Skermanella sp. TT6: one gene and its partner. The protein of the gene in region 1 interacts with the protein of each later gene in a pairwise test. Links are inferred from orthologs where the notes say so. Each region holds a gene or a part of one and is shown on either strand. Other genes may lie near its edges. The genes, in order: ftsA and IGS68_RS03830.

The links.
Region 2: the proteins of ftsA (region 1) and IGS68_RS03830 interact in binary tests that used the Escherichia coli proteins (3 or more experiments, as listed by UniProt). The link is inferred for Skermanella sp. TT6 from one-to-one orthologs.

What each region holds. Positions count from the first base shown.
Region 1 is NZ_CP067420.1:1,460,840-1,478,005, forward strand. The notes cover bases 7,223-10,034. They hold ftsA (cell division protein FtsA), read right to left. Parts: upstream 9,357-10,034; coding sequence 8,088-9,356; downstream 7,223-8,087. Other genes in these bases: ftsZ (cell division protein FtsZ), read right to left, coding at 7,223-7,898; IGS68_RS06835 (cell division protein FtsQ/DivIB), read right to left, coding at 9,492-10,034. In the rest of the region: IGS68_RS06795 (LysE family translocator), read left to right, coding at 35-658; IGS68_RS06800 (SDR family NAD(P)-dependent oxidoreductase), read right to left, coding at 666-1,469; IGS68_RS06805 (MaoC family dehydratase), read left to right, coding at 1,708-2,157; IGS68_RS06810 (bifunctional riboflavin kinase/FAD synthetase), read left to right, coding at 2,290-3,234; IGS68_RS06815 (class I SAM-dependent methyltransferase), read right to left, coding at 3,244-4,755; lpxC (UDP-3-O-acyl-N-acetylglucosamine deacetylase), read right to left, coding at 4,856-5,770; more of ftsZ, read right to left, coding at 6,087-7,222; more of IGS68_RS06835, read right to left, coding at 10,035-10,400; IGS68_RS06840 (D-alanine--D-alanine ligase), read right to left, coding at 10,388-11,317; murB (UDP-N-acetylmuramate dehydrogenase), read right to left, coding at 11,314-12,288; murG (undecaprenyldiphospho-muramoylpentapeptide beta-N-acetylglucosaminyltransferase), read right to left, coding at 13,715-14,899; putative lipid II flippase FtsW, read right to left, coding at 14,896-16,020; murD (UDP-N-acetylmuramoyl-L-alanine--D-glutamate ligase), read right to left, coding at 16,017-17,166. UniProt on the Escherichia coli protein: Essential cell division protein that assists in the assembly of the Z ring. May serve as the principal membrane anchor for the Z ring.
Region 2 is NZ_CP067420.1:816,106-826,478, forward strand. The notes cover bases 2,669-5,489. They hold IGS68_RS03830 (rod shape-determining protein), read right to left. Parts: upstream 4,691-5,489; coding sequence 3,647-4,690; downstream 2,669-3,646. Other genes in these bases: mreC (rod shape-determining protein MreC), read right to left, coding at 2,669-3,547; IGS68_RS03835 (2-isopropylmalate synthase), read right to left, coding at 4,835-5,489. In the rest of the region: rod shape-determining protein RodA, read right to left, coding at 1-209; mrdA (penicillin-binding protein 2), read right to left, coding at 206-2,113; rod shape-determining protein MreD, read right to left, coding at 2,130-2,642; more of mreC, read right to left, coding at 2,663-2,668; more of IGS68_RS03835, read right to left, coding at 5,490-6,424; IGS68_RS03840 (sigma-70 family RNA polymerase sigma factor), read left to right, coding at 7,458-8,099; IGS68_RS03845 (hypothetical protein), read right to left, coding at 8,268-8,867; leuB (3-isopropylmalate dehydrogenase), read right to left, coding at 8,956-10,068; leuD (3-isopropylmalate dehydratase small subunit), read right to left, coding at 10,147-10,373. UniProt on the Escherichia coli protein: Forms membrane-associated dynamic filaments that are essential for cell shape determination. Acts by regulating cell wall synthesis and cell elongation, and thus cell shape.

The DNA of each region.
Region 1 (17,166 bases):
AAGACCGATGCCCTGAACGGACAGGTGGAAAACCATGGAAGCCTCGATCCTGCTGGCGGCCGCGACGGCGGGAGCCATCGTCGTCCTGACGCCAGGGCCGGCCGTACTGGCCCTGCTGGGGATCGGTGCCGCCCAGGGGCGGCGGGCCGGGGCGGGGTTCCTGGTCGGGCATCTGGTCGGCGATACCTTGTGGGCGATGCTGGCGCTGACCGCGCTGATCGGCGCCAAGGTCATAGCGCCGGTCGTGTTCCAGGTGCTGGCGCTGGCCTGCGGGGCATACCTGCTCTATCTCGGAGCCCGCGCCGTCCTGGTCCGGCGCGACGCCTCCGGGCAGGTCTCCACCTCCGTCCGGCGGCCCCTGGCCCGCGGCCTGATGTTCGGGGTCACCAATCCCAAGAGCTATCCGGTCACCCTGTCCGTCTTCACGGCGCTGCTGGCCCAGGACCTGGAGTCCCTGACCGCGGCCAACGCGCCGCTCCTGCTGGGCGCGGTGTTCGCGGGGTTCCTGGTCGCGGACGCCATCCTGATCTGGCTGGTGGGAACGCCGCCGCTGCGCCGCCTGTACCGGTCGGGGGAGATCTGGATCATCCGCGCGACCGGGGTGATGTTCATCGGCTTCGCCGTCAGCACCCTGTGGCACGCCCTGCGCGCCGGGTGATCCGGCGTCACATCTGGCGCGGCTTCAGCCGGTTGGCCTTGCCGAGGATCGACATGATCGCCCCGGCACCCGTGGTCGCGATGCGGCGCGGGATCAGGAAGGGCGTCAGCGCCGCCCGCGTGCCCATGCCGACCACATGGACGGTGCGGTGGCCGAGGTTCTCCAGCCCCTCGCGGGCGACCTTCATCGGGTCGTCGGCGCCTGGAAGCTTCCCCAGGTCGAAGCCGGAGCGCTCGCTGAACTCGGTGCGGGTGGCGCCGGGGCAGAGCACCAGCAGATCCAGCGGGTCGCGCCTCGTCTCCTCCCGAAGGCCTTCGCCATAGGCCAGCACGAAGGACTTGGTCGCCGAATAGGTCGTGAGCAGCGGGATCGGCTGGAAGGCGGTCGTGCTGGACACCAGGATCAGCCCGCACCGCCGGCCATCGCGCCGGGCGCGCTCGATCATGCCCGGCAGCAGCGCGCGGGTCAGCACGGTCGGGGCGACGACGTTCAGTTCCACCGTCGCCAGCTCGTCGTCCGGGTCGTTGTCCAGGACTCGGGCGAAGCGGCCCGCCCCGGCATTGTTGATCAGCAGGTCGATCTCGCATTCGGACGCCTTGTCCAGCAGCTTGTCGCGGCCTTCACGCGTGGAAAGATCGGCGGCGACCGTCTCCACCGTGCGGCCCGACCTCTCCAGCTCGGCGCGCCGTTCGGAGAGCCTCTCCTCGTTGCGTGCGACGAGCAGCAGGTTGGTGCTTTCCGGAAGCAGCCTGGCGAAGGCGGCGCCGATGCCGGTGGTGCCGCCGGTGATGAGAGCGAAGCCGTGACTCATGCTGTGCCATCCTTTGAAGTGCCGGGAGTCCCTGACGGGAAGTGCGGCGGATCCGATAGACGGTTGCTCGGGTAGCCGGAAAGTCAAACGCGCCGGGCCGATTCAACAGGTATCGGGAACTAACCTCTCCTTCATAAGTCTTATGGGATGGTGGCTTGGGCGCGGTTATGCCGCATTGCGAAAAAACAGCTTCGTGATGCACAATCCGTGTGCAATAGGAATTGGAAGAGGTCGGATTATGGATGACGTGCGCGGTGCCAACGACGGCCTGACCGGGTTTTTTCTCGAGGACCTCTTCGTCGGCCAGTCCGCCGTATACGCGCGGACCGTGACCGACGCCGACATCGTGCTGTATGCCGGCGTTTCGGGCGACACCAACCCGGTGCATCTCAACCAGGAATTCGCCAGCACCACCATGTTCCAGGGCCGCATCGCCCATGGCATGCTGACCGCCAGCCTGATCTCGACCGTGCTCGGCACCAAGCTGCCCGGCCCCGGCTGCATCTATCTGAGCCAGAACCTGAAGTTCAAGGCGCCGGTCAAGCCGGGCGACACCGTGCAGGCGCGCGTCACCGTCACCGAGGTCTTCCCCGAGAAGCGGCGCGTCGCGGTCAAGACGGTCTGCACCGTGGCGGGCAACGTGGTGATCGACGGCGACGCCCTGCTGATGGTCCCCTCGCGCATGTGACGGACGGGAGGTCCGCTCCCCGGGGACCGTGGGCCACCGGGCTCGGCGCGCTTACCACGCGCCGCTCGCCGCCTATATACATCCTTGTTCTTTTGAGCTAATCGAGGTCCGGGCGGCGAGGGGGTGCCCGGTATGAGACTATTCAGACACTATACAGACCTGCCGGAGGACGCGCGCGGCGCCGTGGTGGCGCTGGGCAACTTCGATGGCGTCCATAGCGGTCACCGGATCGTCATCGGCACCGCCGCCGACATCGCCAGGGCCAGCGGCAAGCCGCTCGCCGTGCTCACCTTCGAACCCCATCCGCGCAGCCTGTTCCGGCCGGCCGACGCGCCGTTCCGCCTCACTCCCTTCCGCACCAAGGCCAGGCATATCGAGGATCTCGGGGTCGATCTGCTGTTCGTGATCCATTTCGACCAGACGTTCTCCCAACGGACGGCGCAGCAATTCGTCGACGAGGTGCTGCTGGCCGGACTGGGTGCCAGCCACGTGGTGGCCGGCTATGACTTCGTGTTCGGCCACAAGCGCGGCGGCGACGTCGGTTTCCTATACCAGGCGGCACGGATCGCGGACTTCGGCGTGACCGAGGTGAAGCCCGCCGCCGACGCCGCGGGCGGGGTATTCTCCTCCACCCGCGTGCGCGACCTCCTGGCCGCGGGGAATCCCCGGGAAGCCGCCGTCGTCCTGGGCCGCCCCTGGGAGCTGGAGGGCAGGGTCGAGCATGGCGACCAGCGGGGCCGCACCATCGGCTTCCCGACCGCCAACCTGGAATTGGGAGAGTATCTGCGCCCCCGTTACGGAGTCTATGCCGTGCGCGCCGGCATCGACCAGGGGCCGCAGACGGTCTGGACGGACGGCGTCGCCAATCTCGGCCGGCGACCGACGGTCGACGGCCTGAAGGAACTGCTGGAGGTCCATCTGTTCGACTTTTCCGGCGACCTCTATGGCCGGCACCTGCGGGTGCAGATGATCGATTTCATCCGGCCGGAACGCAAGTTCGAGAGCTTCGACGCGCTGAAGCAGCAGATCCTGGCCGACGCGGAAACCGCGCGCCGGCTGCTGGCCGCGGAAGCCTGACGACGCGCGTCACTCGGCGACGCCCAGCTGGCTCAGCACCAGCAGGCGCCCCGCCGCGAAGGCTTCGATACGCTCCGCGATCTCCGTCAGGTTGCCGGCCTCGCTCTCCAGCGTCCTGCCATCCTTGACGAGGCGCTGGCCCCGTCCGGCCAGCACGTTCCAGACGAACCGGGCCGGATCCCCGGCCCCGTCCCGCCATGCCGACAGGGTCAGGCCTTCCAGCAGGTTGACCTCGACGCCGCTCCCCAGTACCGGCGACGCCAGATGGACCGAGCTTTCCAGGCCGGCCCTCTGCCTGTCCAGCATCGCCGCGTTGAAGCGGCGCGTCGAGGCCAGCCGTCCGGGCAGGCCCGCCCGCGGCAGCGCGGGGCCGATCAGGTCCAGCCCTACCAGCGTCATGACCGCCTCCAGCCCCAGGCCATGTCCCCGTTCGGCCAGGGCCGGCAGGGCGAGCAGGCTCGAAAGCGGCTGCGGTTCCCCCGCCAGGGTGTCCAGCACGGTACCATGGACCGCCCCCTCCATCCGGAAATCGCCGGCCGGGACCGCGACGCGGCCGGGACAGGCCTCGCGCGGCGTGACAAGGGCCAGGACGGGGTCCGGGGCCGGCCGGGCTCCCGGCCGGACGAAAACGTCGCGCCGGAACGGCTGACCGGTGATGAAGTCCTTCGCCGTCTCGCGGAATGTCGGGTCGTGGATACCGGCCAAGGCCGGCCGTGCCGCCGCCGGGATCGTCAGGGCTTCGACCCGGTCCATCAGGTGGGCCGATCCGGCGAAGCCCAGCCCGGCCTCCGCCATCTCGGCCGCGACGTCGGCGAAGTAGAACAGCGTCCAGTCCCGGTTGAAATATTCGTGGGCCAGATAGGCCGGCGACTTCTCCGCGATCTGGTCGAGGCGGGACGCCGCGGCGGGATTGCGTTCGAAATAGCGCGCCCCAGCGTCGCGTAGGGCGCCGGCGAACCCGACCGCGTCGCGGATGCGGCCTTCCAGCGGCCCGGTGCCGAGGGAGGCATGGTCGGCCATGAGCCGGCGGAGCGGCGCCGCTGCGGTCCAGCCGGGCAGGGCGTTGTAGCTCAGATAGACCAGGCCGCCCGGCTTGAGTCGCCGCCGGACCAGCTCGGCCACATGCCGGCGGTTCTCCGCGCTGATCCAGGAATAGACGCCTTGCAGCGTGATGAAGTCGAGATCCGGCAGATCCTCGTCCAGCAGCTCGGCGAAGCTCCGTTCCAGCCAGGTCACGTTGGCGAGGCCGGCCGATTCGGAGAGCGCCCGGGCGTTCCGGATATGGGCGGGGTTCAGGTCGGCGGCGAAGAACCGGCCGTGGGGCAGGGATGCGGCATGAAGCGCCGTCGAGCGTCCCTGGCCGCAGCCCAGTTCCAGATAGGTGAAGGGCAGTCCGGGATCGGGACTGCCGAGGCCGGCGGCCTGCGCCGCGAAGCCGAGCCGCACCGGCCCCAGTTCGGGATAGAATCCGCCGGTATACTCTATCTCGGTCACGTAGCCCGACGCGCGATCCCCGGACATGGCCCGCCCCTCCGCTGAGGGCTCCATCAGAACGAAAAAGGCACCGGAAGGGAAGCCCTCCGGTGCCTTTCGGGATGGTCGGTCCGGTTTCGGACGCCGATCAGGCGACGGCCGCGATCTTCTCCCGGGCCCATTCCGCCGGCGTCGCACCGGCTTCGTCGGCATCGACATGGCACCAGGCGGTCTGGTCGGCGAACATGGCGCGCAGCAGCTGGTTGTTCAGCGCATGGCCCGAGCGGCAACCATGGAAATGGCCGATGATCGGCGCGCCGGCCAGATACAGGTCGCCGATGCTGTCCAGGATCTTATGGCGCACGAACTCGTCCGTGTAGCGCAGGCCGCCCTCGTTCAGCACCTTGTCGCCGCTGATGACGATGGCGTTGTCCAGCGAACCGCCGCGAGCCAGGCCCAGCTTCCGCATCTGGTCGACCTCGTGAAGGAAGCCGAAGGTGCGGGCGCGGGCCAGTTCGGCCTTGAAGGTGCCGCTGCCGAGCTTGACGTAGGTCTCCTGGCGGGCGACCGCGGCGCTGGCGAAATCGATCTCGAAGCTGAAGCCGGTCACCGGCGAGGGCGACAGGCTGGCGAAGCGGGTCTGGTCGCCGACCGTCACCTGCTTGAGGACCTTGATCAGGCGGCGCGGCTTGTCCTGCTGGCGGATGCCGGCGCACTCGATCAGGAACACGAAGGGAGCCGAGCTGCCGTCCATGATCGGCACTTCAGGGCCGTTCAGCTCGATCACTGCGTTGTCGATGCCGCAACCGCGAAGCGCTGCCATCAGGTGCTCGATCGTGCCGACCGAAACGCCGGCGTCGTTGGCGACCACGGTGCACAGCTTGGTATCGGTCACCCGATCCCAGTCGGCCCGAATGGTCGCGCGGTCGGCCGGCTGGTCGGTACGCACGAACACGATGCCGGTATTCACATCCGACGGCATCAGGCGCATGGAGACCTTGGACCCGGAATGCAGGCCGATGCCGGTGCAGTTGATCGGGCTCTTCAGCGTCTGCTGAAACATCGTCTCGTTACTCTGGCTTTGCTCGGACACTTGATTACCTGCTATGCGTCGTGTGGGCAATACTTCGATAAGCACTCGGCTGTCGTGGGCGTTACCCACGATCAATACCTATCAAGTCCCGCGCCAGAGCACAAATCACTCTTTGTTACGGATTGTTACGCAGTTGCGGCATAGTCCTCGAGTGATGGTCATCACACCCGTGTCCTCTTGCTTCAAGCATTGGGCCAAGAAAAAAGCCCCCGGCCGCGAGGGCGGGGGCTCTTTCCGGTACCGGTCCGCGTGACCCGCGGGCGCCTCGGCGCCCGCGGGTCACGGGTCAGTTGGCTTGGCGGCGCAGGAAGGCGGGGATGTCCAGCATCTCCTCTTCGGCGTGGCTCATCTTGGCCGGACGGTCCATCGGCTCGGCCGCCGGGCGGGGTGCCTGCGGCGCGCCGCCCGGAGCCTGCTTGACGCTTGCCGGCGGGGCCGGCGGCTGCGGCGCCTGGCGGGCCTGCTGCTCGGGTTCCGAACCTTCCATGATCCGCCGGCCCAGGCCGGTCACCCGCTCGAACAGCGAGCTGCCGCGCTTCTTCGGGGCCGCCTCGGGCAGGGCCGCCGTGGGGGCGAGATAGCGCTCGGTGTTGAGGTTCTGGCTCTGCGGACGCGGACCGGAGTCGGCCGGACGCGGAGCGATGAAGACGCCGTCCTGGTTCTGGCCGCGCAGCGGACCGCTGACCCGTTCGGGCTCGCGGCCGCGAGGCGGGGCCGCCAGTTCCGACTGGTGATGGGCCGGCTGGCCTTCCATGTGCTGCGGCGCCGGGGGGGCCGCCGGCTCGGCCGGCGGCGCATAGACGGCGGGCGTCGGCTCGGGATGCTGGTACTGCTGCGGTTCGATGGGGAACGACCGGACGGTGTTGCCGACCGCGGCGTGGCCCTGGTGCGGCGCATGCATCTGGGGCGCGTAGCCCTGGGGACCACCCTGGCCCTGGCCGCCATGGCCCTGGGCCGCGCCCGGATGGATCGGGGCGGCGACCAGCGTGTGGTGGTAGTCGGTCGGCTGGCGGGCCTGGTCGGCGCGCGCGACGAGGCCCGCGGGTCCCGGGGCCGGCGAAACGGTCTTGCGGCCGCCGCTGACCACGCTCAGCCCGTTGGTCGCCGCGGCGGGGCGGGGATGGGCGATCTTCTCGGCCTCGATGCCGGTGGCGACCACCGAGACGCGCATGCGGCCGTCGAGGTCCTGGTCGAAGGTCGAGCCGAAGATGATGTTGGCGTCGGGATCGACCTCGTCGCGGATGCGGTTGGCCGCCTCGTCGACCTCGAACAGCGTCATGTCCATGCCGCCGGTGATGTTGATCAGCACGCCGCGCGCGCCCTTCATGGACACGTCGTCCAGCAGCGGGTTGCTGATCGCGGCCTCGGCCGCGTCGATCGCCCGGCGCTCGCCCGACGCCTCGCCGGTGCCCATCATGGCCTTGCCCATCTCGGTCATCACCGACCGGATGTCGGCGAAGTCGAGATTGATCAGGCCGGGCATCACCATCAGGTCGGTCACGCCGCGCACGCCGGAATGCAGCACGTCGTCGGCCATCTTGAAGGCGTCGGCGAACGTGGTCTTCTCGTTGGCGATGCGGAACAGGTTCTGGTTCGGGATGATGATCAGGGTATCGACGAACTGCTGGAGCTCGTTGATCCCGGTCTCGGCCAGGCGCATGCGGTGCGCGCCTTCGAAGTGGAACGGCTTGGTCACCACGCCGACGGTCAGGATGCCCTGCTCCCGCGCGGCCCGCGCGATCACCGGCGCCGCGCCGGTGCCGGTGCCGCCGCCCATGCCGGCGGTGATGAAGACCATGTTGGCACCTTCCAGGTAGCCCATGATCTCGGCCAGCTGCTCCTCCGCCGCGGCGCGGCCGACGTCCGGGCGCGAGCCGGCGCCCAGGCCGCGCGTGATCGTGGTGCCGAGCTGGAGGCGCTTCTCCGCCAGGGCGCCCTTCAGCGCCTGCGCATCGGTGTTGGCGACGACGAACTCGACGCCTTCCAGGTTCGACTTGATCATGTTGTTGACGGCGTTGCCGCCAGCCCCGCCGACGCCGAACACCGTGATGTGCGGCCGCAGATCCACTTCGATTTCCGGCATGCTGAGATTGATCATGACAGCCTCCAGTTCCCTTCGAATTCGCCCGAATTCAATTCCATGAATTCATGTTGGTTTTCACACCGCCGGTCAGTGCCGGCCTGCATATCGCCCGTCGTGTCCGATCGCTTTCACGGATGCGGGCGTCTCTGTCCCGGCATCCGCGCGGCGCGCTGTTCCGCTTTGTCGACTGTTCCTGGCCCCGGCTCATAGGTTCTCCTTCAGCCAGAGGCTCACGCGTCCCCAAAGATGTTTCGGCGGTTCCGCCTCGGCGCTGAAGCCCGGAAGCTCCGCGTGGCTCTGCACCGCGAAGGCCAGCAGCCCCGCCGCCGTCGAGAAGGCGGGACCGCCGGTGGCTTCCGCCAGCCCGTCGATCCGCATCGGCCGGCCGAGCCGGACCTGCTTGTCCAGGATGAGCTGGGCCAGCTCGCGCGTGCCCGGCAGCTGGCTGGCGGCGCCCGTCAGCACGACCCGGCGGCCGGCCACCTTGCCCATGCCGCTGACTTCCAGGCGGGCGCGGACCAGTTCGAAGATCTCCTCCAGCCGGGGCTGGATGATGCCGACCAGCAGGGACTTGGGGACGTGGTTGGCCTGGGCCGGCTCGTCCTCGCCGACCTGGGGCACGTCGATGATCTCGCGCTCGTCGGCGACGTTGGCGATGGCGCTGCCGTACAGGGTCTTCATGCGCTCCGCGTGGGCCACGGGCGTGGTCAGGCCCCGCGCGATGTCGTTCGTCACGTGGCTGCCGCCGACCGGCACGCAGTCGGTGTAGACGCACTTGCCGTCGAAGAAGACCGAGATGGTCGTGGTGCCGCCCCCCATGTCGATCAGGGTGCAGCCCAGCTCCATCTCGTCCTCGACCAGGGCCGCGAGGCCGCTGGCGAAGGGGGAGACGACGAAGCTCTCGATGTCCAGGTGGCAGCGGGCGACGCAGGTGGCGAGATTGCGGACCGCGCTCGATCCCGCGGTCACGGTGTGGAGCTGGACTCCCAGCTTCTCGCCGAACATGCCGCGGGGGTCGCGGATGCCGCGGTTGCCGTCCATCGAATAGCCGACCGCGATGGAGTGGATCAGCTCCTGGTCGGCGTTGCCCTGGAACTGGCGAGCCTGGGCCAGGGCCCGGCGCACGTCGGCGTCGCCGACCTCGTGCCCGCCGATCGGGATCTCGACGTTGGTCGTCTGCGAGACCGGCTGGCCGCCGGAGATGTTGACCAGCACCTCGCGGATCGTCTCGCCCGCCATCTGCTCCGCGGCGTGGACGGTCGTGCCGATCGCCTGTTCCGCCGCGTCCATGTCGACGATGGTGCCGGCCCTCAGGCCGCGTGATACCTGATGGCCGATCCCGATGATCCGCAACGCGCCGCCATCCTCGACCCGCGCGATGAAGCAGCAGACCTTGGTTGTGCCGACGTCCAGCGCGGCGATTACCCCGCCGCGCACCGGTCGCTTCACTCTCTTGCTCCCGTTGAAGGCCATCGCTTCGCTCGCAGTCCCCTCAGGCCTCGGCCTAACGCAGTAATCACTTTATCATCCCAAGATACAGTATTTCAAACGGCGATTGCCTTACTGCATTTGGTATGTATTACCTATTTCGGTTAGTCGGATACGGCTTTAGATCTTTTCCTCAGGCACACGGCGACGTTGTGCCGCAGTCGCCGAAGTCTGGATCACCAGCCGGTCCGGCAGGCGGAGGTCGACGGCGACTATGTCGCGATCAAGCACCGGTTGCTTCAGCTCCTGCTCGGCCAGATGCTTCAGGGCGCCGCCGATGTCGCTCTCCGGCAGGCGGACCACGACGCCGTTGGCCAGATGCAGGTCCCAGCGCCGGCCGCCGACGCGGCTGGCGGCATTGACCCGCTCGAACAGCGCGGGCACGGTCGCCAGGTGCCCCAGCAGTTCCGGCGCGTGTTTCGGCGCATCGGCGCCGATGATCTGGAGCAGGTTGTTGTAGCGGCCCAATTCGCGCTCGGTCAGCACCTCGCCGTCGCGGTCGATCAGCGCCAGCTTCCCGTCGCGCTGCCACAGCGCCATCGGCCTGCGCTCGTCCAGCTTGACGAACACGGTGTCGGGCAGGCGGCGTTCGACCGTGGCGGTCGCGACCCAGCGCAGCCGTTCCAGGCCGGCGCGCGCCGCCTCCGGATCGAACCGCAGGATCGGGTCGCCGCGCTTGACCTGGATCGCCGCCATCACGGCGTTCCGGTCGGTCTCGACCCGGCCTTCGACCAGCACCTCCTGGACCTCCAGCCCGGCATCGACGGTCAGGTCGATCAGGGCGGCGGTCGTCCGGTCGGCCATGGTGCCGAACCACCCGGTCTGATAGGCCCAGGCCCCGGCGCCGCCGGCCAGCAGGATCGGGAACGCGATCAGGCCCAGGCGCATCGCCTTCTCGGTCCAGCGCGGCCAGGACCGGCGGCGGTTCGCCTTCTCCGTGGCCTTCTGGGTGGCGTTGCGCGCGCGCTCCGCCGTGCGGGCGCGAAGGTCGCGTGGCGCGCAGAGGGTCGGCTTGTTCACACGTGACATGCGGCGTTCTCCACCATCCAGACGACCAGTTCGGCAAAGGATATACCCAGATGTGCCGCCTGTTCGGGAACCAAGGACAGGGGGGTCATACCGGGCTGTGTGTTAATTTCTAGGAAATAAACTCCGGCGCTATCCTTAATTGCATCGTCCCAACGGAAGTCGCTGCGGCTCACCCCGGCACAGCCCAAAGTCCGGTGGGCGAGCAGGGCCATCCGCATGGCCTCGTCCAGAACGGCCTGCGGGGCGGGGGCCGGGACGAGGTGCGTAGCCCGACCGTCGGTATACTTCGCCGAATAGTCATAGAAGCCGGAATGGGGCCGGATCTCGGTCACGGTCAGGGCACGGTCGCCCATCACCGCGACGGTCAGGTCGCGGCCGGGGATGTATTGCTCGATCAGGACCGTCTCGCCGTGGTTCCAGCTCTCGGCGTCCACCAGGTCGCGGTTGTCCCCCGGGCGGACGATCCGGATGCCGACGCTCGATCCCTCGTTGTTGGGCTTCAGCACATAGGGGGCTGGCATGATGTCGCCGGCCAGCACCTGCTCCCGCGTCGCCACCATCCCCTTGGGCGAGCGGACGCCGACGCTCTCCAGCAACCGCTTGGTCAGCGTCTTGTCCATGGCGATCGCGGAGGCCGTCATGCCGGAATGGGTGTAGCGCAGGCCCAGGATGTCCAGCACGCCCTGGATCGTCCCGTCCTCGCCGCCGCGGCCGTGCAGCGCGTTGAACACCACGTCGGGGCGCGGCGTCAGGGCGGCCATCAGCGCGCCCAGGTCGCGGCTCACGTCGATCTCGGTGACCCGGTAGCCGCTCTCCCGCAGCGCCCTGGCCGCGGCGGCGCCGCTGACCAGCGACACCTCCCGCTCGGCCGACCAGCCGCCCAGCAGGACGGCGACATGCTGCGGCTTCGCGGTCATGGCGTGCTCCCCGGAATGGTCTTGCCCGGCGCGGGAACGCCGATGCGGCGGATTTCCCAGCGCAGCTCGATGCCCGACGTCTCGTAGACGCGGCGGCGGACCTCCTCGCCCAGGGACTCCAGGTCGTCCGCCGTGGCGGAACCCAGGTTGAGCAGGAAGTTGCAGTGCTTCTCCGACACCTGCGCGCCGCCGATCATCAGGCCCCGGCAGCCGGCGCGGTCGATCAGCGCCCAGGCCTTCTCGCCCGGCGGGTTGGCGAAGGTCGAGCCGCCGGTCCGCGCGCGCACCGGCTGGCTGTCGGCCCGGGCCGACGAGATCTCGTGCATGCGGTGGCCGATCCCGGCAGGATCGCCGGGATGCCCGCGCAGCGTGGCGCCGGTGAAGATCCAATCCTCCGGCACCGCGCAGTGCCGGTAGGTCAGGCCCAGCGCCCCTCGGTCCAGAACGTGCTCCCGCCCCTGGCGGTCCAGGGCGGTGGCCGAGACCACCACGTCGGACAGTTCGCGGCCGTAGGCGCCGCCGTTCATGCGGAGCGCGCCGCCGATCGTGCCGGGGATGCCCGACAGGAACTCCAGCCCGGCGATGCCGGCGTCGCGCGCCGCCACCGCGACGTTCAGGTCCAGCGCGGCGGCGCCGGCGCGGATCTCCATGCCGTCCGCCGTCCCGCCGTCCACGGCTATCTCGGCGAAGGCGCGGCCCAGCCGGACCACGACGCCGGGCACGCCGCCGTCGCGCACCAGCAGGTTCGACGCGACGCCGATCACGGTCACCGGCACGTCGGCCGGGCAGCCCGCCAGGAAGCCGGCCAGGTCGGCGGCGTCGGCCGGCCTGAACATCACCTCCGCCGGACCGCCGACGCGGAACCAGGTGACGTTCGCCAGCGGCGCGTTCGCGGTCACCCGTCCGCGCACCGCCGGCAGGCGGTCGATCAGGTGGGGCTCGTGGTGGTGCATGGGAGCGGCCGCCGTCATCGGTTCTTGCCTCCCTCGGTGCCGTGGAGCTTGTCCAGCTCGCCGGGCAGGGCGTTGGCCCAGGCGGTGATGTTGCCGGCGCCCAGGCAGACGACGAAGTCGCCGGGCTGGGCGAGGTCGCGGACCATGGAGGGAAGGGCTTCCGCCGACGGCAGCGGCAGCACCTGGCGGTGGCCGCGCATCCGGAGCCCCTCTACCAGGCCGTCGCGGTCGGCGCCCTCGATCGGCTGCTCGCCGGCGGCATAGACGTCGGCGACCAGGACAGTGTCGGCGTCGTTGAAACAGGCGCAGAAATCCTCGAACAGGCTGTGCAGCCGGCTGTAGCGGTGCGGCTGGACCACCGCGATGGTCCGGCCGGTCCCGGCGGTCCGCGCCGCCTTCAGCACGGCGGCGATCTCCACCGGGTGGTGGCCGTAATCGTCGATCACGGTGACGCCGTTGCTCTCCCCCGTCTTGGTGAAGCGCCGCTTGACGCCGGAGAAGCGGGCGAAGCTGGACCGGATCTTGTCGCCGTCGATGCCCATCTCGTTGCCGACCGCGATGGCCGCCAGGCTGTTCTGCACGTTGTGCAGCCCGAACATCGGCAGGTGGATGCCCTCGATCACGCGCGGCTCCCCGGCGACGCGGTCGCTGAGCGCCACGTCGAAGCGGGCGCCGTCGGTCCCGGTCACCACGTCCACCGCGCGCACGTCGGCCTGCGGGCTGAAGCCGTAGGTCACGATCCGGCGGTCGGCGACGCGCGGGATCATCGCCTGGACCTCGGGATGGTCGATGCACAGCGCCGCGAAGCCGTAGAAGGGGATGTTCTGCACGAAGCTGTCGAAGGCGGAGCGGACCCCGTCGAAGGTCCCGTAATGGTCCAGGTGCTCGGGGTCGATGTTGGTCACGACGGTGATCAGCGCCGGCAGCTTGGTGAAGGTGCCGTCGCTCTCGTCCGCCTCGACCACCATCCAGTCGCCGGCGCCCAGGCGGGTGTTGGTGCCGTAGGCGTTGATGATGCCGCCGTTGATCACGGTCGGGTCCAGCCCGGCGCCTTCCAGCAGGGTGCCGACCATGCTGGTGGTCGTGGTCTTGCCGTGGGTGCCGCCGATCGCGATCGACCATTTCAGCCGCATCAGCTCGCCCAGCATCTCGGCCCGGCGGACCACCGGGATCAGGGCGGTACGGGCCGCGGCGACCTCGGGATTGTCCTTCTTGACCGCGGAGGAGATCACCACGACCGAGGCGTCGGCCAGGTTCTCGCCGCGATGGCCGATCTCGACCGGGATGCCCAGGGCGCGCAGGCGCTTGACGTTGGCGCTGTCGGCGATGTCGGACCCGCGGACGGAATAACCCAGGTTCCGCAGCACCTCGGCGATGCCGCTCATGCCGATCCCGCCGATACCGACGAAGTGGATCGTCCCGATGGACAGGGGCAGGGCTCTCATTATTCGGCGGCCTCGGTGGAGTAACGGTCCGCGCCGGCCTTGGGCCGGTCGCTTCGGGGTGACGCGGCGCCCTTGGCGGCGCCAGGGGCGATGTCGATGACGATGTCGGCCAGGAGCGAGGCCGCGTCCGCGGCGCCGCGCGCGCGGGCCGCCTCGGCCGCCTTGGCCAGGGTGGCGGGCAGGTCGAGCAGGGCTTCCAGCCGGTCGGCCAGCGCCTTCGGCGTGAAGGCCGGCTGGGGCATCAGCCAGGCGCCGCCGGCATCGGCCACGGCCTGCGCGTTGGCGGTCTGGTGGTCGTCCATGGCGAACGGGTAGGGCACCAGCACGGCCGGCCGGCCGGCCGCGGCCAGCTCGGCTACGGTCGAGGCGCCCGAGCGGCAGATGGCGAGGTGGCAGGCCGCCAGCCGGTCCGGCACGTCGCGGAAGAAGCTGGACAGCTCGGCATCGACCCCGGCCCTGGCGAAGGCGGCCTTCGCCGCTTCCAGGTCCTCCGGCCGGCATTGCTGGGCGAGGCGGATGCGCTCCCGCAGCATGGCGGGCAGCAGCGCCAGCGCTTCCGGCACGATCTCGCTGAAGATCCGGGCCCCCTGGCTGCCGCCGACCACCAGCAGCCGAAGCTCGCCGCCCGGTTCCAGCGTCGGATAGGGCAGGTCGCGGACGGCGGTGACGGCCGGGCGCACCGGGTTGCCGGTCGTCACCAGCTTCGCCCGGTCGGCCGGCTTGACCGCCGACACGGTTGCGAAGCTGGTGGCGATCCGGGCGGCGCCCGACGCCAGCATCCGGTTGGCCCGGCCGAGCACCGCGTTCTGTTCGTGCAGCACGGTCGGCACGCCGGCCCGCTGCGCCATCAGCACCGTCGGGACCGACGGGTATCCGCCGAATCCCACCACGACGGAAGGCCGCAGGGCCGCGATCAGGCGCCGCGCCTGGAGGGCGCCCAGGCCCAGCTCGACGGCGCCGCGCAGCTTGCCCATCACGCCGCTGCCGAAGCTCGACGCGCGGATGCGGTGGACCTCGACCTCCGGCAGGGCGTCGCCGAAGGCCTTGCCGCGGCGGTCGGTGACCAGCACCACCCGGTTGCCGCGCGCCAGCAGCTCGCGGGCCAGCGCCTCCGCCGGGAACATGTGCCCGCCCGTGCCGCCCGCGGCCAGGACGACGGGGGCTTGCGTCTCGATGGGCGTCATGTCCCGTCTCCTCCGCCGAAGCGCTTGCGGGTCAGCGCCAGCACCATGCCCATGCCGAAGCCCAGCGCCAGCAGCGACGAGCCGCCGTAGCTGATGAAGGGCAGGGTCATGCCCTTGGTCGGCATCATGTGCAGGCTCGACGCCATGTTGATCCAGGCCTGGAGCCCGAACTGGGTCAGCAGCCCGGTGACCGCCAGGACGACGAACAGGTTGTCGTCGCGCATCACCCGCAGGAACCCGCGGATCACGATGAAGGCGAACAGCGTGATCAGGACGAGGCACCAGAACAGCCCCAGCTCCTCGCCGGCGACCGCGAAGATGAAGTCGGCATGGGCGTCCGGCAGCATCATCTTGATGCTGCCCTGGCCGGGGCCGGTACCGAAGGCGCCGCCGTTCTGGAACGCCTCCAGCGACCGGGTCACCTGGTAGTTGTCGCCCGCCGCCGGGTCGAGGAAGCGGTCGATGCGGCTCGACACGTGTGGGAACAGCATGTAGGCGCCGACCAGGCCGGTGATGCCCAGCACGCCCAGGATGGCGACCAGGACGATCGGCAGCCCCGCCAGGAAGAACTGGCAGAACCACACCACCGAGACGACGAAGGTCATGCCCAGGTCCGGCTGCATCATCAACAGCCCGACGATCATCAGGTACAGCATGATGGAGATGATCGCGCCGGGGAACCGGTCGCTGGTCTTGCCGTGGGCGAACAGCCAGGCGGCGACCACGGCGAAGGCCGGCTTGACGAACTCCGACGGCTGGATCGACAGGCCGGGGACATGGATCCAGCGGCGCGCACCCTTGATCTCGAAGCCGATGACCATGGTCAGCGCCAGCAGGATGGTGAAGAAGATGAAGGCGATCACCGCGGTCCGCCGGATCCCGCGAGGGCTCAGCAGCGAGACGCCGACCATCAGCATGCAGGCCGGGACCAGCATCAGGATGTGCCGCTGGACGAAGTGGAAATTGTCCAGCCCGATGCGTTCGGCCACGGCGGGGCTGGCCGCCTGGACCAGCACGATGCCGAGGCCCATCAGGACCGCCACCACCGCCAGCGTCCAGCGGTCCACCGTCCACCACCATTTGCCGAATATGGAATGGTCGGTCCGGGCGAAAGCGGTCATCCCGCGATTTCCTTCTTCACCAGAAAATCATTGACCAGGGCCGCGAACACCTCGCCGCGGTGCTCGAAGCTCCTGAACTGGTCCCAGGAGGCGCAGGCCGGCGACAGCAGCACGGTGGCGCCGGGGAGCGCCTCGTCCCGCGCCATGGCCGCCGCGGCCGGCACGGCAGCCTCCAGGGTTCCGCACCGGGTATAGGCGACACCGTGGCGGTCGAGCCACGCGGCGAATTGCTCCGTCGCCTGCCCGATCAGGAAGGCGTGGCGGATGCGCGGCATGAAAGGCTCCAGACCGTCCAGGCCGCCTTCCTTGGGCTGCCCGCCGATGATCCAGTAGATCGGGTCGTAGCAGACCAGCGCCTTGGCCGCCGCGTCCGCGTTGGTCGCCTTGCTGTCGTTGACGAAGCGGATGCCGTTCCGGTCCGCCACCATCTGCTGGCGGTGCGCCAGTCCGGGAAAGCTGCGGAGGCCCTCCAGGATGGTGTCCACCGGGACGCCGCAGGCGCGGGCCGCCGCGAAGGCCGCCGCCGCGTTCTGCCAGTTGTGCCGGCCGGGCAGGGCGGCGATCCCGGCGAGGTCGATCACCGGCTCGGCGCCGCCGTCGTACAGCTTGCCGTCCAGGACATGGATCCCCTTGGTCGGCCGCTCCGCCGAGACGGGGACCACGGCGCAGGGGACGGTGTGCTCCAGATCTTCGAAGACGGCCCGGCAATGGGCGTCGTCCACGCCGACGATGGCTGTGTGCGAGCGCTTCGGGTGCTGGAAGATGCGGCGCTTGGCGGCGACATAGCCGTCCATGCCGCCGTGGCGGTCCAGATGGTCGGGCGTGACGTTCAGCAGGATCGCCACGTTGAACCCGACGGAGGGCACCAGTTCCAGCTGGTACGAGGACATCTCCAGCACGTAGATGCCGTCCTCCCCCAGCGGCTCGAAGCTCAGGACCGGCGTGCCGAGATTGCCGCCGACCTGGATCCTCCGGCCGGCGAGCGCCAGGATGTGCCCGATCAGCGCCGTCGTGGTGGATTTGCCGTTCGTCCCGGTGATCCCGACATAGGCCGCCTTGGGCTGCGCCCGGTACAGCAGCTCGATGTCGCCCACGATGGGCAGGCCGGCATCCTTCGCCCGTGCCGCGACCGCGTTGGGCTTCGGG
Region 2 (10,373 bases), 650 kb from region 1 along the record:
CCAACCGCCACCATCACGCAGATGCCCGCGCCGAACCGGACCGCCTGGCGGGAGGCCCAGGGATCGACGCTGCCGTTGGCCGCCGAATAGAGCATGGCCCAGCCGACCGAGGCGATGGCCGTCAGCAGCAGGATCAGCTTCCAATTGATCTGCCACAGCTTTTCGCCCAGCGTCAGTTCCGGCTGGTGGCCCAGGAAGTCGCCGTTCATCCGCCGATCCTCCCCGGCTTGTCCCCCGGAGCCGGCTGGGCCGGCTCCGCCGCCGGGACCGCGCTGGAGACCTGGGGCACGCCCCGCGCGCTGTCGCGGCGCTGGACCTCCAGCAGGATGTCGCGGGCGATCGGCGCCGCCACCGCCGAGCCGCCGCCGCCATGCTCGACGATGACGGCGCAGGCGTAGCGCGGCGCGTGCAGCGGCGCGAAGCCGACGAACAGCGCGTGGTCGCGCTGGCGCCACGGCAGCTGCTCGTTCTTCAGGACGCCGGTGCTGCGTTCCGCCATGGTGATGCGGCGGACCTGGCTGGTCCCCGTCTTGCCGCCCATCTCGAAGCCGGCCTCGGCTATGCGCATCTTGTAGGCGGTGCCGCCCGGCTGGTTCATCACGGCGTTCATGCCCTGGAGCACCAGGTCCAGGTGGCCCTTGTTGACACCCAGGGAAGGCCAGGCGGTCTGTTCCGCCGGTCCGCGCTCGATCTGCTTGGTCAGGTGCGGCTTGACCGCGAAGCCGCCGTTGACCAGCCGGGACAGCATCACCGCGAGCTGCAGCGGGGTCGCCAGCACATAGCCCTGGCCGATTGCGGCGATCAGCGACTCCCCCTGGGTCCAGGACTTGCCCAGGTTGGCCTGCTTCCACTCCCGGCTGGGGATCAGTCCCGGCCGCTCGCTGGGCAGGTCGAGCTGGGTCCGCTGGCCCATGCCGAAGCGCTTCGCCATGTCGTGGATGCGGTCGATGCCGATCCGGCGCGCCAGGTCGTAGAAGAAGGTATCGCAGGAATGCTTGAGCGCGCCGACCAGGTCCAGCGTGCCGTGCCCGCCCTTCTTCCAGCAATGGAAGCGGTGGTCGCCCAGGTCCATGTGGCCGGGGCAGAACACCGTATGGCGCGGCCCGACGATGCCGCTGTCCAGCGCCGCCAGCGCCACCAGCATCTTGAAGGTGGAGCCGGGCGCGTACTGACCGGCGACCACCTTGTTGGTCAGCGGGGTCGTCGGGTCGGACAGCAGGTCCTCCCAGGCCTCCGCGTTGATGCCCGTCGTGAACAGGTTGGGGTCGTAGCTGGGATTCGACGCCATGGAGTAGATGCCGCCGGTATGCACGTCCATCACGACGGCCGCGGCGCTCTTCTCCTCCTTCAGCCGATCCTGGGCGTATTGCTGCAGGCCGATGTCGATGGTCAGCGTGAGGTCGCGGCCGGGCTGGCCCTCCTGGCGCGACAGCTCGCGGATCACCCGGCCGACCGCGTTGACCTCCAACTGGCTGGTGCCCGCGACGCCGCGCAGGCTGGCGTCGTGGAACTTCTCCATGCCCGACTTGCCGATGCGGAAGCCGGGCAGCGCCAGGACCGGATCGCCGTTCAGCTCGGATTCCGACACGGCGCCGACATAGCCCAGGAAATGGGCGGTCGCGGCTTCGTAGGGATAGCTGCGCAGTTCGCCGACCTCGATCGAGACGCCGGGCAGGTCGGGGGCGTTCACCTCGATCATGGTGACCTGATCCCAGGTCAGGTTCTCCTTCACCGTGACCGGCACGAAGGCGCGCTTGCGCTGGATCTCGCGGGTGATGCGGCGCCAGTCCGCCTCGGTCAGCGGCACGATCTCCGAGATCAGCGTCAGCATGCGGTCGATCTTGCGCGCCTGCTCCGACACCATGACCACGCGGAAATTCTGCTGGTTCACCGCCAGCGGCACGCCGAACCGGTCCAGCACCTGGCCGCGCGACGGGGCGAGCAGGCGCATGTTGATCCGGTTCTCTTCCGCCAGCACCGTGTATCGGTCGGACTCCAGCACCTGCAGGTAATACATCCGGGCGACCAGCGTCGACAGCAGGCCGGCCTGCATGCCGCCCAGCATCAGGGCCCGCCGGGTCAGGCTGCGGTATCTATCGGTATCGCGCTCCATGGCGGCAAGGACCTCGTCAGGCCTGGAGAAAGGCGCGGTGGATGCGGATGAACAGCCAGCCGAACAGCGGGAACACCGCCACCGTCATGGTCGACTGCATCAGGGCAGAGTTGGGCGACAGCAGCCGCAGGTTCAGGATCGACCAGGCGAGCCAGCCGACCAGGCCGGCGCCGAAGGCCACCAGCGCGAACCCGAACCACAGCATCGCGAAGGACGTCCCCAGGAAGAAACGCCGCTGGGTCAGCACCACCCAGTAGACCAGCACATGGATCAGCGGCGTCATCCCCAGCGGGGTTCCGCTCAGCAGGTCCTGGAGCAGGCCCAGGCCGAACGCCATGCTGGGGCGCAGCAGGTCGGGCCGGTGGATCACCCAGTAATAGACCGCCATCAGCGGCAGCATGGGGGCCACCGGGGCATAGTTGGGCAGGTGCAGGGGCACCATCCCGACCAGCATCAGGGCCGCCGTGATCGACAGGGGCGCCATGTTGCGCCCCGTCTGGTCGATCCTGCTCCAGAAGCCGCCGGTCATGGGCAAGGGTCCCGCCGGCGTCAGTTCAGGCCGCCGGCGGCGTCCGCCGGGGCATTGGCGCCAAGGCCGCCGGACAGCCCGAAATTGACCAGCTGGACATGCTCGACCCGCCCGGGATCGACGAAGGGCTGCACCCGGATCGCGCTCTCGCCCACCTCCGCGACCAGCCCGACCGGCAGCCCCGGCGGGAACATGCCGCCATGCCCCGAGGTCACCACCCTGTCGCCGACCGCCGGCGCGGTGTCGCCCGGCAGATAGAGCAGGCGCGGCGTCCCGGAATTGTCGCCGCCCATCACGGCGCGCTGGCGCGACGGCTCGATCACCACCGGGATGCGCGAGTTGAGGTCCGTGATCAGCAGGACGCGCGACGACCATTCCCCCGCCTGGACCACGCGGCCCATCAATCCCCGGCCGGACACGGCGGCCTGGCCGGGCCTGACGCCGTCGCGCCGGCCGGCGGTGACGACGACGGTGCGGACGAAGGCGCCGCCGGGATCGGCGACGACCCGGGCCGTGATGTAGGAGGCGGCCAGTTCGGGCTTGTAGTTCAGCAGGCTGCGCAGGCTGCGGTTCTCGGCGTCGAGCCGCTGGGCCGCCTGCTGCCACTGCAGCAGCGCCGCGTTCTCCTGCCGGAGCCGCTCGTTCTCACCGCGCAGGTTGACGATCTCGTGCAGGCTCTCGACGAAATGGGCCGCCGTCGCCGCGGGGCGGGAGATCGCGTCCAGGATCGGGGCGAAGGCATCGGTCACCCGGACCCGCAGCCCGTCCACCAGCACGGTGTCGACCTTGCCGACCATCATCAGGGCTATGGCGGCGAACACCAGGAGAAGGAAGGAGAATCGCTGGGCCAGCGCGCGCAGGGGTGCGGCGAGACGAACCACGGATCCGGTGGCACGTGTCTTCACGGGGCCTTTCCTGTGCTCTGCGGGGCTGAAAGCCGGATGTCAGGAGGTTGCACGGGCGGCAGCCCTCCTGGAGGGAGTGTGCCGCGCCGATTATGAATATCAGGAGTACATCTGGATGAGAACGTGCTTAAGCGTCTTCATCTCTTCGAGAGCCCGGCCCGTGCCGAGCGCCACGCAGGACAGCGGATCGTCGGCGATGGAGACCGGAAGGCCCGTCGCGTGGCGCAGCACATAATCCAGGTTGCTGAGCAGGGCGCCGCCGCCGGTCAGCACGATGCCCTTGTCCACGATGTCGGCGGCCAGTTCCGGCGCCGTGTGCTCCAGGGCCACCTTCACCGCCTCGATGATGGCGCTGACCGGCTCGGACAGGGATTCCGCGATCTGGCGCTCGCTGATGATCAGTTCCTTGGGCACGCCGTTCATCAGGTCGCGGCCCTTGATCTCCATGATCCGGCCCTCGCCGTCCTCGGGCGGGCAGGCGGAGCCGATCTCCTTCTTGATCCGCTCGGCCGAGCTCTCGCCGACCAGCAGGTTGTGGTTGCGGCGGATATAGCCGATGATCGCCTCGTCCATCTTGTCGCCGCCGACGCGGACCGAGCGGGAATAGACGATGCCGCCCAGCGACAGCACGGCGACCTCGGTCGTACCGCCGCCGATATCGACGACCATGCTGCCGGTCGGTTCGGTCACCGGCAGGCCCGCGCCGATCGCGGCTGCCATCGGCTCCTCGATCAGGAAGACCCGGCGGGCGCCGGCCGACTCGGCCGACTCCTGGATCGCGCGCCGCTCGACCGCGGTGGAGCCCGACGGCACGCAGATGATCACCTGCGGGCTCGCGAAGCTGCGGCGGTTGTGCACCTTGCGGATGAAGTGCTTGATCATCTCCTCGGCGACTTCGAAGTCGGCGATGACGCCGTCCCGCAGCGGCCGGATCGCCTGGATGTTGCCGGGCGTGCGGCCCAGCATCATCTTGGCCTCGTCGCCGACCGCGAGCACCTGCTTCTTGCCGCGGATGGTGGCGATGGCGACGACCGACGGCTCGTTCAGGACGATTCCCCGCCCCTTGACGTACACGAGGGTGTTGGCCGTACCCAGGTCGATCGCCATGTCGGCCGACAGGACGCCGAGCAATTTGGAAAACATGGAGTTGATTAACTCTTCATCCGGTTGACGCGGCCCATCCGAGACAACGGCGGCTCATTGGCGAGCCGCCGTCGGAGGTAATCTGGATGGAGGCTCGAGGGCACGAACCACCATCCGTTTGAATAGAGCAACGCCGCAAACCACTCAAGCGGAGAGTGCCTCGGGCGCCGTTTTCTGACGCTTGGTCAGCAACTTGTTCAGGGCGTGGACATAGGCGCGGCAGCTCGCCACCAGGGTGTCGGTGTCGGCGCCCTGGCCGTTGACCGTCTTGCCGTTCTCCTCCAGCCGGACGGTCACTTCCGCCTGCGCGTCGGTGCCCTCGGTCACGGCGTGGACCTGGTACAGCTGCAGCCTGGCCTCGTGGGGGAACAGCGCCGAGATCGCGTTGAAGGTGGCATCCACCGGGCCGGACCCGGTCGCGACCGTGCTCACGGCCTCGCCGTCGATCTCCAGCTCCAGCTCGGCCCGCTGGGGACCCTTGGAGCCGGCGACCACCATCAGCGAGACGAAGCGGATCCGCTCGTTGGTGCTGCCGATGCTGTCGTCGACCAGCGCTATGATGTCCTCGTCGAAGACGTCCTTCTTCTTGTCCGCCAAGTCCTTGAAGCGGACGAAGGTCTCCTCGATGGCGTTGTCGCCCAGCGCGTAGCCCAGGTCCTTCAGCTTGGCCCGGAAGGCGGCGCGGCCGGAATGCTTGCCCATGACCAGGGTCGAGCGGTTCAGGCCAACCGATTCCGGGGTCATGATCTCGTAGGTCTGGGCGTTCTTCAGCATCCCGTCCTGGTGGATGCCGGACTCATGGGCGAAGGCGTTCTTGCCGACGATCGCCTTGTTCGGCTGGACCACGAAGCCGGTCACCGCCGATACCAGGCGGGACGCCGTCATGATCTGCTCGGTCTGGATGCCTGTGGTGTAGGGCAGGGCGTCGGCGCGGGTGCGCAGCGCCATGACGATCTCCTCCAGCGCGGCGTTGCCGGCGCGCTCGCCCAGGCCATTGATCGTGCATTCGATCTGCCGGGCGCCGGCGGTGACGCCGGCCAGCGAGTTGGCGACCGCCAACCCTAAGTCGTTGTGGCAATGGACCGAGAAGATCGCCTTGTCGGCATTGGGCACCCGGTTGATCAGCATCGTGAACAGGGCGCCGTATTCCTCCGGCACGCCGTAGCCGACGGTGTCGGGGATGTTGATCGTGGTGGCGCCCGCCTTGATCGCGGTCTCGACGCAGCGGCACAGGAAGTCGTGCTCGGTGCGCGAGCCGTCCTCGGCGCTCCATTCCACGTCCTCCACATGGTTGCGGGCGTGGGTGACGCTGTCCCAGACGGCCTGCAGCACCTTCTCCGGCTCCATCTGCAGCTTGTACTTCATGTGCAGCGGGCTGGTGGAGATGAAGGTGTGGATGCGCTTGCGCTCGGCGAACTGCAGGGCCTCGGCGGCGCGGTCGATGTCGCGGCGGTTGGCGCGCGACAGTCCGGCGATGACCGAGTTGCGGACGACCTTGCCGATCTCGCGCACGGCCTCGAAGTCGCCGTTGGAGGCGATCGGGAATCCGGCCTCGATCACGTCCACGCCCATCTCCTCCAGCACGCGGGCGATGCGCAGCTTCTCCTCCAGGTTCATGGAGGCGCCGGGCGACTGCTCGCCGTCGCGCAGGGTGGTGTCGAAGATGATGACGCGGCCGGCGTCGGAAGGGGAGGGGGCGGCGTTGACGGGGGTCTGGTCGGTGGCGGCGGTCATGGAACTGGATCCTTCTGTGCTTACCGGTGCCCGCGGCCCCCTTGACGGGACCGGACTGCGGGCAGGACCGATATCAATGATGCGACGGTGATGGATGGCGCGAGCGCCATGATCCCCCTGAACACCTGTCAATGACGACGGCGGCGCTCAGGGGCGCATAAGTCGCAGAAGGAGAGCCCCATGCAGCCCACGGGCAGACAGCAGCGCTTCCGGCAGGGGCAGGGAACCGCCCGTGCTGGCGATGGCCGGAGCACGCGCACCGATCCGGTCCCCGCGGGGGGCCTTCATGATGTCGGACGTGCGAGCCTGCGTAATCACCAGTTTCTACCTTCGGTCAATCGGTCCGCACCGCCGGGGTGCCGGGACCGGCTGCTGGTGCCAAGGTGGCGCCGGTATGGTTAAATTTGCGTTAAGGCGTCTGGCCGGCTATCGTGTCCGACCAAGGCCCCAGGCCCGGTATGTCTAAAGCAAGGGGCGGGTGTCCCGCAACCGTTTTCCGCCTGATTTGCTGGATGCCACGGGACATTCCGGACAGGGGTCCCGGCATCGGGGACAGGTCGAGGACAGGCCAAGGGCTGGATCGTGATATTAAAATGGCTACAAAGCGTCAGAATATGACGTTGGGGGTAGCGTTTTGTTTCTTAAAGATAGGTCGTGTTGCGGGCCAGGGGGCTTATATCCTAGAGGTAACGTCGACGCCCCGGTGATCCGGTTCCGGCAGGTCCTGCAGGATGTAAACCGATGATGACGAAGGAAATCACGCGGTCTACGCCGCGATCTTTCGAAGCCGGAATTTTTTGCGGGTCGCGGGAACAAAGTGGCGTCCAAAGGTTTTACTGCCTAGGAGTTCGTGTGTTTGGCGCGCCGCAGGCGTCCAGCCGCGGGACCGGGCGGTGGTTCACCCAAACAGGCCGGCGCTGCCGTCTCGGGACGGCGGCCGGCTGGTCAGGAAGTGGAATAATGGTGTTGCGCTCAACCATCCCATCCTTGCTCAACAGCGCGAAGTCGGAAATGTCCGGGGAGGCTGTCACCCATGTCTGAAAACACGCTTGACCGGTTGGAACAGGAAATTCCCGCTCTGCGCCGTTTCGCGCGGGCTCTGGTCGGCCACCCCGAGCGGGCCGACGATCTTGTCCAGGACACCCTCGAGCGGGCGCTGACCCGCCTGGACAGCTACACGCCGGGCACCAACATGCGCGCCTGGCTGTTCACCATTCTCCGCAACGCCCATATCAACGAGCTGCGCCGCGCCCGCACCACCGCGACGCCGGACGAGACGCTGGAGGCGCTGAGCCCGCCGGCGCCGGCCGCCCAGGAGCACGGCCTCGCCGTCCGCGACCTGGAGCGGGCCCTGGCCCGGCTGACCCCGGAAATGCGTGAAGTGCTTCTCCTCATCGGCCTCGAGGGCATGAGCTACGAGGAAGCGGCCGACGTGCTGGGCGCCAAGGTCGGCACCGTCAAGTCGCGCCTCTGCCGCGGCCGCGAGGCGCTCCGCCGCCTGATGGACGGCGAAGTGGGCGAGGACGGCGTGACCCGGTTGCCCGGCCGCCCGCTGACCCCCGCCACCAGCCGCGAGATGGCCGCCGTCGTCCTGGCCTTCCAGCGCTCGGCCGCCGCCGCCGCGCGGACCGTGCATTCGGGCATGGAATTCGAGGAACGCCGCACCGGGACCTGATCCCGTATCGGACGAAGACCGGAAAGGCCGCCGTCCCGCAAGGGACGGCGGCCTTTTCTTTCTGGCTCTGTCGGCAGGCAGGATTGCAGGTTCAGGACGACGGTTCGGCGATTTGACGCCCCGCCGGCGCCGGACGACAAGGTGGTCACCACGACAGCACCCCCGGCTTCAAGCCTCGTAAGCAGGGCGGCAGGGCCTCGAAGCGATGCTTGGCGGCGGCGTTGAAGGTGGCTGAGCGGTTTCCGACCATGTCGAACCGCTCCGGTCCCGCCTGCCGAGCGTCGCGAGTCGTGCCAGGATCGCGCGCACGCGCTCTCGAATATCGTCGCATTTGCACAGGATTAGCAGTACCGCGCCGTTGGGCGACGGGCTGTCGGGCAGCGGGCCGGCGTCGAAGTCGGCGATGTAGCGGACCTCGAAGCGGAAGTTCAGGCTGGGATGGAAGATGCCGGCGGGCTCGTCGGACCGGCGCTCGCCGAGGCGCAGCACGAGCTGGGTGACCGGCGCGTTGCCGTAGCGTTCGGAGATCAGGCCGTCATGCTCGTACATCCGCCAGACGATGTCCGGGGAGGAGCCTGATTCCAGTTCCAGGTGAAGGACGCCGCCGGCCAGCTCGGCCACCATGTCGGGGTGGCGCAGGCGGATGCTGGCGAACTCGGTCGAAACGAAGCGCTCGACGCCGGTGCCGGTCAGGATGCGCGGCAGGGCCGGGGTGCCGGTCCAGACCAGCGCCTTGATAGTCGCATCGCAACGTGGCCCACGAGCCATCACGCGACGGTCGATGCGGCGCGGTGACGCGAGGCGTTTCGGGATACCGGGAAGCACGGGCCGGGGTCGGCCCGCGCTTCGGCTTGGGTCAGGCGGCGATCCGCTCCAGGACGCGGACGATCGAGTCACCCATCACCGACGTGGAGCAGCGGGCCATGCCCGGCGCCATGATGTCGGAGGTGCGGGTGCCGCCGTTCAGCACGGTCTGGACCGCCTGCTCGATCAGGTCGGCATCCTCGTTCATGTCGAACGAGTAGCGCAGCATCATGGCGAAGCTGAGCAGCGTGGCGATCGGGTTGGCGAGGTCGCGGCCGGCGATGTCCGGGGCGGAGCCGTGGACCGGCTCGTACAGGGCGCGGCGGCGGCCGGTGTCGTCGGGGGCGCCCAGCGAGGCCGAGGGAAGCATGCCGAGCGAGCCGGTCATCATCGCCGCCTCGTCCGACAGCATGTCGCCGAACAGGTTGTCCGTGACGATGACGTCGAACTGCTTGGGGTTCTTGATCAGCTGCATGGCGCAGTTGTCGGCGTACATGTGCGACAGCTCGACGTCGGAATATTCGGCCTTGTGCAGGGCGGTCACCTCCTGGCGCCACAGCAGGCCGGATTCCATCACGTTGGCCTTTTCGACCGAGCAGACCTTGTTCTGCCGCTTGCGCGCCAGCTCGAAGGCGACGCGGGCGACGCGGTGGATCTCGGACGTGGTGTAGACCTGGGTGTTGACGCCGCGGCGCTGGCCGTCGGGCAGGTCCTCGATCCCGCGGGGCTCGCCGAAATAGACGCCGCCGGTCAGCTCCCGGACGATCATCAGGTCGAGGCCGCGGACGATGTCCGCCTTGAGGGTCGAGGCGTCCACCAGAGCGTCGAACACGATCGCCGGGCGCAGGTTGGCGAACAGGCCCAGCTCCTTGCGCAGGCGCAGCAGCCCGGCCTCGGGGCGCTTGTCGAAGCCGATATTGTCCCACTTGGGGCCGCCGACGGCGCCCAGCAGCACGGCATCCACGCCCATGGCATCGGCCATGGTCTCGTCGGAAATGGGAACGCCGTAATGGTCGATGGCGATGCCGCCGACCAGGCCTTCCTGCACGTCGAACGTCACTCGCCTGCGACGGTCCATCCAGTCGATCACACGCCGCACCTGGCGCATCACTTCCGGGCCGATACCATCACCGGGCAGTATCAGCAGCTTCTTGTTGGCGGACATCGCGTGTTCACTCCATGGATTATCTGTCGGGAAGCTTTGTAGTGCGCCGCGGCGCTCCTGAAAAGCTCCCCTGATGCGCTATGCCCACAACCAGGGTTGCGTGCCGCGCTGCGATGTCTCGTAAGTGTCGATCGAGCCCGCGTGCTCCAGCGTCAGGCCGATGTCGTCCAGGCCGTTGAGCAGGCAGTGCTTCCGGAAGGGATCGACGTCGAACCGGACCTTGCCGCCGTCGGGGCCGGTGATCTCCTGCTTCTCCAGGTCCACCGTGACGACGGCGTTGGAGCCGCGCTCGGCGTCGTCCATCA